2 regions of the Buttiauxella sp. JUb87 genome follow, and region 1 is predicted to be linked to the other one. Evidence: predicted binding sites of a transcription regulator. Region 1 holds the regulator's gene; the other holds the start of a gene.
What was found. The regulator Fur, encoded in region 1, represses iron uptake genes when iron is present. The targets are predictions, from matches to a motif close to ATAATAATGAGAACNACTATCAA.

Region 1 (5,250 bases):
CAATCATGCTGCATTTACGACCCGTATTGGTGTTAGTGATAACCCAGTATGGCGTGCCCGGAACATGCTTTGGTTTGGTCTGGTTGCCATTTTGCAGCAGCGTTTGCTCATTACCTGCAAAATAGACGCGCGTCCGGCCATGCAGCGACTCGGTCGCTTCACCAAAAGCATGTGCGTCGAGGGTATACAGAGTAGAAAGCACCATCATGAAACGATTGACGGCTTTCTTTTGCTCGGCATATTCATCTGACAACAGTAATTCACGAACCGCACGTACGCGATCGCGAGCTTTGTTTACGGGTTTGGCTTCCGGAGCAGCAGCTGCTGCCGTCTGGCCGGTAGTTACTGGTGTAGCAGGAGATTGACCGGCGGTAAATTTCAACATGCGCCGTAAAATATCGGACGCGCTTTCACCAATGTGCTGCGTGTGGCTGGCAATATAGCGATAGAGCTCGTCATCAACTTCAATTGTTTTCATCTTAATCCGGTGCGGTATCTTTTCTGAATTCAAGTTGTTGGGATTATATGTACATATTCGCACAAATCCCAACCTCGGGTAGCGCCAAACTTATGTCACACCACAAAGTCAGACTAAACTGGAAATTTGCGGCACTGCGGCAGGATGCCGTTATGATACCCTAACCTCACGAAGTAAAAAAAAAGAACTTTGCCATGAAATTGAATGCTCGCCTGCAAACTGCGCAACAATCGACTAGTAATTCCCCCATCGTCCTAATCCACGGCCTTTTTGGTAGCCTTGATAACCTGGGCGTGTTGGCCCGCGACCTCGGGCAAAATCATACGTTGCTGCAAATCGATCTGCGCAACCATGGTTTATCGCCCCGTAGCTCTGAAATGAACTATGCCGCGATGGCGCAGGATGTGGTTGAAACGCTCGAAGAATATGGCTTTGAAAAAGCAATCATTATCGGCCATTCCATGGGCGGTAAAGTTGCGATGGCTCTGACAGCTATTGCACCTGAGCGCATTGATAAACTGGTGCTGATTGACATTGCACCGGTGGATTATCAGGTACGCCGTCACGATGAAATTTTCGCGGCTATTAATGCAGTCAGTAGTAGTGGAGCGAAAACACGTCAACAAGCCGCTATGGTGATGCGTGAGCATCTGAACGAAGAAGGTGTGATTCAATTCTTGCTGAAGTCATTTGCTGACGGCGAGTGGAAGTTTAATGTTCCGGTATTGTGGGAACAGTACGAGAATATTGTCGGCTGGCAAGCTATCCCAACCTGGAATGAACCGGCACTGTTTATCCGTGGTGGTGCATCCCCTTATGTTGACGAATCACACCGCGAAACGCTGCTTGCGCAATTCCCTCAGGCGCGCGCTCATGTGGTTGCCGGTGCCGGACACTGGGTTCACGCCGAAAAACCTGATGCTGTTTTGCGCGCAATCCACCGTTTTATCGACGCAAGTGCCGCAAACTGATTAAAAACAAACCGACTGGCTGTTAGATGCAGCTAACGCGTTGGCGCGCAAGCCATGCTGATGTATGATTGCGCGCTAAAATGCGCCAGAGCACCCCGCTCCGTGCCACCTGAATTCCCTGTCAGTAGTCTAATCATGGCAAAAGAACAAACGGACCGTACTACATTAGATCTGTTCGCGGACGAGCGTCGCCCCGGGCGGCCAAAAACTAATCCGCTGACGCGTGATGAGCAACTGCGTATCAACAAACGCAACCAGCTCAAGCGCGATAAAGTACGCGGCCTGAAGCGAGTGGAACTGAAGCTCAATAACGATGCAGTAGATGCACTAAATCATCTGGCTGAAGCGCGCAATATCAGTCGTAGTGAGTTGATTGAAGAGATTCTACTCGCGCAACTGAAGCAGCATCTCAGTTAGTTGAAAGGCTATATGCCCGGAATACGATGTTGCAGTCTGTGCACAACAGGCTGATAGCAGTTTCCGCACCGCAATGTGTTCTGCTATGATTGCCCTATCTGTGGCCAATTAGCAGCCACCATACCATTAAGTATCAAGAGGTTATTTTACTCATGGCAATCGTAGGCATTTTTTTCGGCAGCGACACTGGTAACACCGAAAATATCGCGAAGATGATTCAAAAACAGCTCGGTAAAGACGTTGCTGAGGTGCATGACATTGCTAAGAGCAGCAAAGAAGACCTGGAAGGCTTCGATATTCTGCTTCTCGGCATTCCAACGTGGTATTACGGTGAAGCGCAATGCGACTGGGATGACTTCTTCCCGACTCTGGAAGAAGTTGATTTCAACGGCAAACTGGTCGCCCTGTTCGGCTGTGGTGACCAGGAAGACTATGCAGAATACTTCTGTGACGCATTGGGCACTATCCGTGACATCATTGAGCCACGCGGTGCTGCTATCGTCGGTCACTGGCCAACGGCGGGCTACCATTTTGAAGCCTCTAAAGGTCTGGCTGACGACGATCACTTTGTCGGTCTGGCTATCGATGAAGATCGTCAACCAGAACTGACCGCTGAACGCGTTCAGAAATGGGTCAAACAAGTTTCTGACGAGCTGAACCTGGCAGATATCATCAACGCCTGATTCTGGATGTGACGCAGCTTTTAAACGGGTTGCGTCACATTGATAGATTATTCCGATTAAAATAATCGCTACAAATTTTTAACTTTTCGGTTTGTCCCTGTACAATGACCCCCTGGCTAAATAGCTAACAAGGCAATTAAATCGCGACTCAGCCGCCATTTTTTAGCTTGATTATGAATAATACTTGCGGTTTCCATTTAGAATCTGCAGTTCTATAATGAGACGCATTCATCTTAACGCTCACCCTGAGTCCGAGCGATCCGTTAAGCAACAGGACAATTTCCGCATGACTGACAATAATACCGCATTGAAGAAGGCCGGCCTGAAAGTCACGCTTCCGCGATTAAAAATCCTTGAAGTGCTACAGGGTCCGGTGAACCATCATGTCAGTGCGGAAGACTTATACAAACGTCTGATTGATATGGGCGAAGAAATTGGTCTCGCCACAGTTTATCGTGTACTAAACCAGTTTGATGATGCAGGCATTGTCACTCGTCACAACTTCGAAGGCGGCAAATCCGTATTCGAGTTAACTCAACAACATCACCACGACCACCTGATTTGCCTGGACTGCGGCAAAGTTATTGAGTTCAGTGATGATTCAATTGAATCTCGTCAGCGTGAAATCGCATCACGCCATGGCATCCGTCTGACCAACCACAGCCTGTACCTTTACGGTCACTGCGCTGAAGGTGATTGCCGTACCGACGAGAATGCACACGAAATCAGCGAAAAGTAATCCGCATATCTGACATTCTGAACCAGATGTCAGGTATAAAAAAACCGGTGAGGAAGCTCACCGGTTTTTTTATTGCCTGAATTCACAGATTACTTGTTGTTCGCACGAATCTCTTGCCAGATTTTATCGCACTTGGCTTTTACCGCCTGGTCGTTACCAGTACGAGTGGCCTGAATACAGTTTTGATAATCCAGGGTGCGCACCGTTTCTTTCTTCGCAAATTCCTGGTGTTCCTTTTCCTGACCCAGCACGTTTAACACGCTCTGACAGGCCTGAATTTTATCAGGATTCCCTTCTGCGGTATTGATACAGGCGCTATAGGCTTGTTTCAGTTTTGTATCTTCAGGTGCCGTTTTAGAGGGTTGTGCGCAGGCGCTCAAACCTAAAGCCATGACCGTAACCAAAATGATTTTTTTCATGCTCGATATCCTTTATAAAACCGGGCGCTTTCACGCCCGGAATCGAATCAGAAGATGGTGAACGGTGCGATGACGATGAATTTCACGTCACGCTCATCCTGGAAGATGTTGCCGTAACCACCGCCCCAGCTTGGGATGTCGGAGTGGTTGTCGTATTGAGTGAAGTGCAGTTTGAACAGAGTGCCTTTCGCGCGCCCATCCTGAATGGTGTACAACGCGTCAAGGCTGTACGCCGATTCTTTCAGGCGATTGTCAGCATCGTAGTAACCGTCAGTGGTTGGTTTAGAGCTTGGTTTTGCATCCCATGCGTAAACATACGAAGCACCTACAGCCCAACCAGCCAGATCCCAATTGCTCAGGTCATACATGGCACCCGCGAAGATGGCTTTTTCACCATTGGCGTTGAAGTCAGAACGGTTATCCCACCAGATATCCAGACGACCGTTTGACGATGCGTAAGTTGGGGTCATACGTTGCAGGAAGTAGCCCTGCTGGCCATCAGCCTTGACCATGGTACCTTCGAGCCGCAGGTCAACCTGGCCCACTTTGTAGCCGAATGTCAGAGCCTGCAACCATGCGGTGCCGTCATACAGATCGTTAACGCTGCCATCAGAGACTTTGTCACGCGAACCGTAGAACTGGTAGCTGGTAGACAATGGGCTGCCAGCTACATCAAATTTGTAGCTTGCTTTAGTGAAGTATTGGTCGATATACCCTTCTGCCTGACCGAATGCCGCTTCAAGAATCAGATCATTTTTGAAGTCATACTTCGCGCCCAGCGAGTGCAGATACTCAACTTTGGTGTTCTTATCGTTCTGATAGAACTTGTCCATCTCCAGGTGCCACGGAGCTTTATACTCATTGGTCCACATGTAGGAGAAGCTCAGAGCACCGGCATCGGCATAATCAAAGTTTGCCCCGGCTTCAGCGCCCTGGTAAGTACCAGGCATGAAACTCCAGTGTGGTGCTAATAAAGATTGCCCTGTTGGCTGGATGTAACCCGCACGGGCCCAAACCGGGCCGTATTTGAATTTAGCTGCGGCTTTATAAAGGCTTATACCGCTCTTATCGCCGGAATAATCTTCATCGTAAGCTTTGTTTGAAGAGGAAAATGCGATTTCGTTCGGGTGGCCGCTGTCGCCATTTTCTGCCATTTCGATAGCAGTAAAGGCGGCGATATCCAGACCAAACATGTCAGCAGCATAACCGGACTGGAAGTCCAGATTGGCGTTCCAGGTAGCGTGAGAAAGGTTAGTTTCATATTTATCTGTCGTAACATCTTTACGGTCACGTTCACGCTGCCAGTAATAAACACCACCGGTCAGTGTTGAATCATCAAAAAAACCTGCTGCACTTGCCTGAGGGATAACAACCAGTCCAGAAAGAGCCGTGACGCCTGCAATAGCAAGGGCCAGCGCACTACGTTTGCCACTAAACGTACGCATATAAAATTCCTCTTTGACGTATAAATAATCGCCGGACGTTAAAAGACGTCAGATAGCGAAAAAAGTAAAAATGCCTAACGGCTAAAGCGGTTATAAAT
Region 2 (5,250 bases), 170 kb from region 1:
AAAAACCGTTGGCATCGAAGGCGCTGGCGTTGTGTTCCGGGCTGCGGTAATAGCCCCGGAAGGTGTACGGCCCGCGCGTCATCAGGCGGCCCACTTCGCCATGCGGTAATGGGTTGCCATTTTCATCGGCCACCCACACTTCGTCGTCCGGGCACATCGGCTTACCCTGGGTTTTGAAGATATGTTCATCTGAATCATCAAGGCGCGTGTAGTTCACCAGCCCTTCGGCCATGCCGAAAACCTGCTGTAACTGGCAGCCAATTTCAGCGGGAATGCGGGCGGCAAGCGCTTCGCTTAAACGCGCACCGCCGACCTGCAACAGCTTTAGCGACTCAAGCGATTTATTGCTGCCCCATTCGCCAATGGCTTGTAACCACAGACTGACCGCAGGCGGCACCAGTGCGGTGACGTTGATTTGATGGCGTTCAATCAGCGGGAAACAGAGCGTGGCGCTCGGGTCGTTTGCCAGCACCACACGCCCGCCGCCGTAAAAAACGCCCAGCGAACCTGGTGAACTCAGCGCGTAGTTATGCGCCGCCGGAATGGCGCACAAGAAGCGCGTGTGGGTATCAAAACGGCAGATTTCGACGCTGCGGCGAATGCTGTAGTAGTAATCGTTATGGGTGCGCGGGATCAGTTTCGGCGTGCCGGTGCTGCCGCCGGAAAGCTGGAAAAATGCCACTTCGTCCGCCGCCGATGGCGAAGCGACAAAGTTGTCTTCCGCTTCGTTGATGAAGGCACTTAGCGAACGTTCGCGGTCGCTTTCATTGAGCAAAACAGCCATGCGTAGCGACGGGTTTTGCTGGCACAGCGCATCAAGGAAATCATCATGAACGAACAAATTGTGTTTGCGGTCGGCAATCAGCACCACCGGCTCAATTTGCTGCGCGTAGGCTTCCATCTCGGTGCGTTGATGGCTGAACAGCGCGTTAACCGGTGCTACGCCAATTTTCAGCAGCGCGAATAGCGTGATGTACAGTTCCGACACATTACCGAGCTGCACCAACGCAGTTTCGCCGTTGTTCAGGCCACGGCGTTTAAGGGCTGAAGCCAGGCGCGTCGCCGCTTGTTCTAATTCGCGATAGCTGAAATGGCGTTCGCCATCAACCAGCGCAATTGCGTCATTGTGCGCGTGGCGGTTGAGAATATCGGTCAGCGGCAAATCCGCCCAGTAACCTTTTTCGCGGTAGCGGGCCGCTAAATCGTCCGGCCAGCGCGTGAATTGAATCGCCATTTAGTTGAGTCCAAATACGTGGAGCATGGTGGAAAGTTTGACGCCAGTTTCGCGCCACTCCGATTCCGGCGACGAAGCAGGCACGATGCCCGCCCCAGCGAACAGGCGCACCTGGTTTGCAGCGACACGGGCGCAGCGGATTGTCACCACCCACTCACCGTTGCCTTCAGCGTCACACCAGCCGACGATGCCGCCGAACAGCTCGCGGTCAAATGGCTCAAGTTCTGCAATCAATTTGCGCGCCACATCGTGTGGGAAGCCACTCAACGCCGGCGTCGGGTGCAGCAGGCAGGCGAGGGATAACGCATTGTCCTGCGGGTCTTTTACCTGGCCGTAAATCGGCGTGGCGAGGTGCCATAAGGTCGGCGTGGTAATCAGTTCTGGCGTGTCAGAGAGCGTCAAAGTCTGGCTGTGCGGCTGCAAAACATCGCGCATCGCTTGCGTCACCAGACCGTGTTCGTGGCGGTCTTTCTTTGAGTGCAGTAACTGCGTGCCAATTTCGCTATCACGCGGGATATTTTCCCGGTCGCGCCGTGCCGATCCCGCCAGCGGCAGCGAGCTGAAATTCTTGCCGGATTTACGTAACAGCAATTCCGGGCTGGCACCCACTAGCGAGCTGCCATCCGGCAACGGGACGTGGAAGTTGTAGCTGGTGGGGTTTTGGCTAATCAGGCGATTGAGCAGCCCATCGAGATCAATTGGCATTTGGGTTTCGATATCAATCAGGCGCGAGAGCACCACTTTGTCGATATCCGGCTGCGCCGTTGCAGCGGCGGCATGAGCCACCATTTCCATAAATTTGTCTTGTTCCGGAATCGCTTTACGCGCGGCAATGTTGAGCGGTTTCGCCACAGCCGTTTGGCGGGCGTCATCCTGGCGTTGGGCGCGTGAAAACGGCTGCCAGCTTTCAGGGATAAACAGCGCTGAAGGTTGGCGGGGATCAAACGGAATGGCACCGACGACAACCGGCTTCTCGATGCCATGTTTTTTGGCATTTTCGAACGCTTCACGCAACGAAGTTTGCAGGTGACCATGGGAATTTGCGCCATCAATCGCCGGGCAATCCAGGCGAGCAAAGCAGCCGCTTGTTGAAAAACTGCGATATGGCGACATAAAGAAAAAACTATCTGCACAAGGTGTTAGCCGTTTTTCTTGTCGTTCCTCAGCCAGTAACGTTTCCATGAACTCTCCGTAAAAACATGACAAAAGATAGTAATAATGATTATCATTTGCTTTTCGGGGTCGTAACCTAAAGAGAAAAGACAGCACTGTCAATAGTTGCTCAGTCTTGTCGGATGGCGCTAATGCTTATCCGATCTACGCGAAACGGTTTTGTAGGGTGGGTAAGCGCCAGCGCCATCCACCGCCATCAGGCAAATTTCAACAGGATGTCATTGAGTGAAAATCAGATTCTCCGCATTCATCTTTCTATGCTTAAGCAGCCTCGCCCACGCCGCCGACTGGCCGCGAACGATCACCGACAGCCATGGCACACATACGCTGACACAAGCACCGCTGCGCATTGTTTCCACTAGCGTCACGCTAACCGGCTCGCTGCTGGCAATTGATGCCCCCGTGGTGGCAAGCGGTGCCACCACACCTGGCAATCGAATGGGAGATGCGCAAGGTTTCCTGCGCCAGTGGGGTGATATCGCAAAAGCGCGCAACGTGCAGCGTTTATATATTGGCGAAGCCAGCGCCGAAGCCGTGGCTGCGCAAATGCCAGATTTGATTTTGATTAGTGCCACCGGAGGCGATTCCGCCCTCGCCCTTTATGACCAGCTTTCCACTATCGCCCCGACGTTAGTTATCAATTACGACGACAAAAGCTGGCAGCAATTGCTGACGCAACTCGGCGAGATTACCGGGCATGAAACCCAGGCGGCGGCACGCATTGCCAGTTTTGATAAGCAGCTCAACGAGGCAAAACAGCGTATGACGCTGCCGCCACAGCCGGTCACCGCGCTGGTTTACACCCCGGCATCACGTTCGGCAAACCTGTGGACGGCAGAATCCGCGCAGGGGAAATTGTTCCAGCAGTTAGGTTTTACTTTGTCGTCTTTGCCTGCGGCGGTGAATGCCAGCAAGAGCATGGGAAAACGCCACGACATCGTGCAATTGGGTGGCGAGAATCTTGCTGCGGGTTTGAATGGTGAGAGTTTGTTCCTGTTCGCCAGCGATGAGAAAGATGCCACGGCGCTGGAAACCAACCCATTGCTTTCGCACCTGGGCGCCGTGCAGAAAAAACAGGTTTATGCGCTGGGCACCGAAACATTCCGTCTGGATTATTACAGTGCCACGCAGGTTCTGGAGCGGATGAGTCAGTTGTTTGGTAGCAAGTGATTTTTTGTAATGTGGTGGATGACGCTTGCGCTTATCCACCCTACGAAAACCTACGCCGGAACGCTCTGCTGATAACCACGCAGCTGCACCAACACCATCGCCAATACTATGCCGCACAGTGTTAATGCCAGGCCGCTCGCACTCGCCGCAGCGACCGGCGTCATCGCTACCGTCAGGCCGCCTAAAATGGCGGCACCAATCGCATCGCCAGTGACGTTTTGCGCCGTCCACAAACCGTTAATACGACCTAACATACCGTCCGGTGTTAGCGTCTGAATTAAGGTGTATTGCAGCAAAGAGCTGATCGCACTGAGATAACCAAATAGCGCCAGACACGCCAGCCCAAGCCCCCAAACCGGCATCAGGCTGAAAACGCCAATTGAGATAAACGAAACAATTCCCGTCGCCAGCATAATACGGCCTGGGCGTGCGTGATGAGCAATACGCCCGCTGGTCAACGCGCCAATGGCAGCACCCAACGGAACGGCAGCGTACATCAGGCCGATTTGCGCCGCACTCATTTGCCAGTGTCCGGCGAGTGCGGGATAAAGAACGCGCACCGCGCTCGCCATCGTCAGCAACGCGCCAACTAACGCAATGCCGCCAATAATCGGGTTACCGACCAAAAAACGGAACCCATTGAGCAGCGAAAGCAGCGGGTTTTCACGCACCTGCGGCGGTGGCGCCAGCTTCGGTAAACTCAACAGCGGCAGTAAAGTGACGAAAGTGCCGACAGACGCCAGCGCGTAGTTCCACACCACGCCGCCGGAGGCCAACAACAGCCCGCCAATCATCGGTGAAATCACTGAGCCGAGGCGCACCGTCAGCATGGTAATCGCACTCGCCTGCATTAAATTTTCACGCCCGACTAACGCGGGTGTGGCGGCTAACAACGCGGTCACGCCAAGTGCGCCAAAGAAACCATCCCACACGCCAAGCAGATAAATCGCCGCCAGCGACGGTTCCGGCAAGGCGGCGTTAATCGTCAGGCCAATAAAGCCAACGCCACAGGTAGATCGCGCCAGCAAAATCAAACGGCGGCGTTCGTGCCGGTCGGCCAGCACGCCGCCCATCATCAGGCCGATAAACATCGCGCTGCCGGTTAACGTCACTGCCAGCCCGACTTGCAAGGAGGAACCGGTCAGCGTCTGGATTTGTACCGGCACGGCAACGCCCAGTAACCCAAGCGAGACAATCGAGATAAAACGGGCAAGGAAGACGGCGCGAAAAGCAGGATGAGTTTTGAGCAAACTGAGGTTGAGCAACAAAGAATTGCGGTTCATTACATGGCCTTAAAACGAATTTTTCTTTCCAGATGCGAGGCGGCTCATGCTAGCATAAACAAATAAGAGTGATAATGATAATAACTATCATTTAATTTTACATGGTTTTTGTAAGGCTACGAAGTGAAGGATATACAACGTATGTCACGCTGGTTCATCCTGCTGAGTTTGTTGTTTTTACTGCTTTTAATGGCAGCGCTCAGTCTGCTGTTAGGTGCCAAATCACTCCCCGCAGAAGTTGTTATGGATGCGCTCAGCGGCCAGTGCCAAAGTGCGGATTGCACTATCGTGCTTGATGCACGCCTCCCGCGCACGCTAGCGGGTATTCTTGCCGGAGGCGCACTTGGCCTTGCCGGTGCGTTGATGCAAACCCTGACGCGCAATCCGCTT

Region 2: the regulator Fur is predicted to act here: its motif matches at 2,441-2,463, upstream of fepB (Fe2+-enterobactin ABC transporter substrate-binding protein).

The regions. Positions count from the first base shown of each region.
Region 1 covers NZ_SNVY01000003.1:420,242-425,491, reverse strand. The annotation lists gene seqA (replication initiation negative regulator SeqA) at 1-478, opposite strand, end outside; gene ybfF (esterase) at 673-1,449, shown strand; gene ybfE (LexA regulated protein) at 1,585-1,866, shown strand; gene fldA (flavodoxin FldA) at 2,019-2,549, shown strand; gene fur (ferric iron uptake transcriptional regulator) at 2,836-3,288, shown strand; gene chiQ (ChiQ/YbfN family lipoprotein) at 3,378-3,707, opposite strand; gene chiP (chitoporin) at 3,755-5,152, opposite strand.
Region 2 covers NZ_SNVY01000003.1:250,366-255,615, reverse strand. The annotation lists gene EC843_RS13230 ((2,3-dihydroxybenzoyl)adenylate synthase) at 1-1,234, opposite strand, end outside; gene entC (isochorismate synthase EntC) at 1,235-2,416, opposite strand; gene fepB (Fe2+-enterobactin ABC transporter substrate-binding protein) at 2,633-3,577, shown strand; gene entS (enterobactin transporter EntS) at 3,628-4,860, opposite strand; gene fepD (Fe(3+)-siderophore ABC transporter permease) at 5,002-5,250, shown strand, end outside.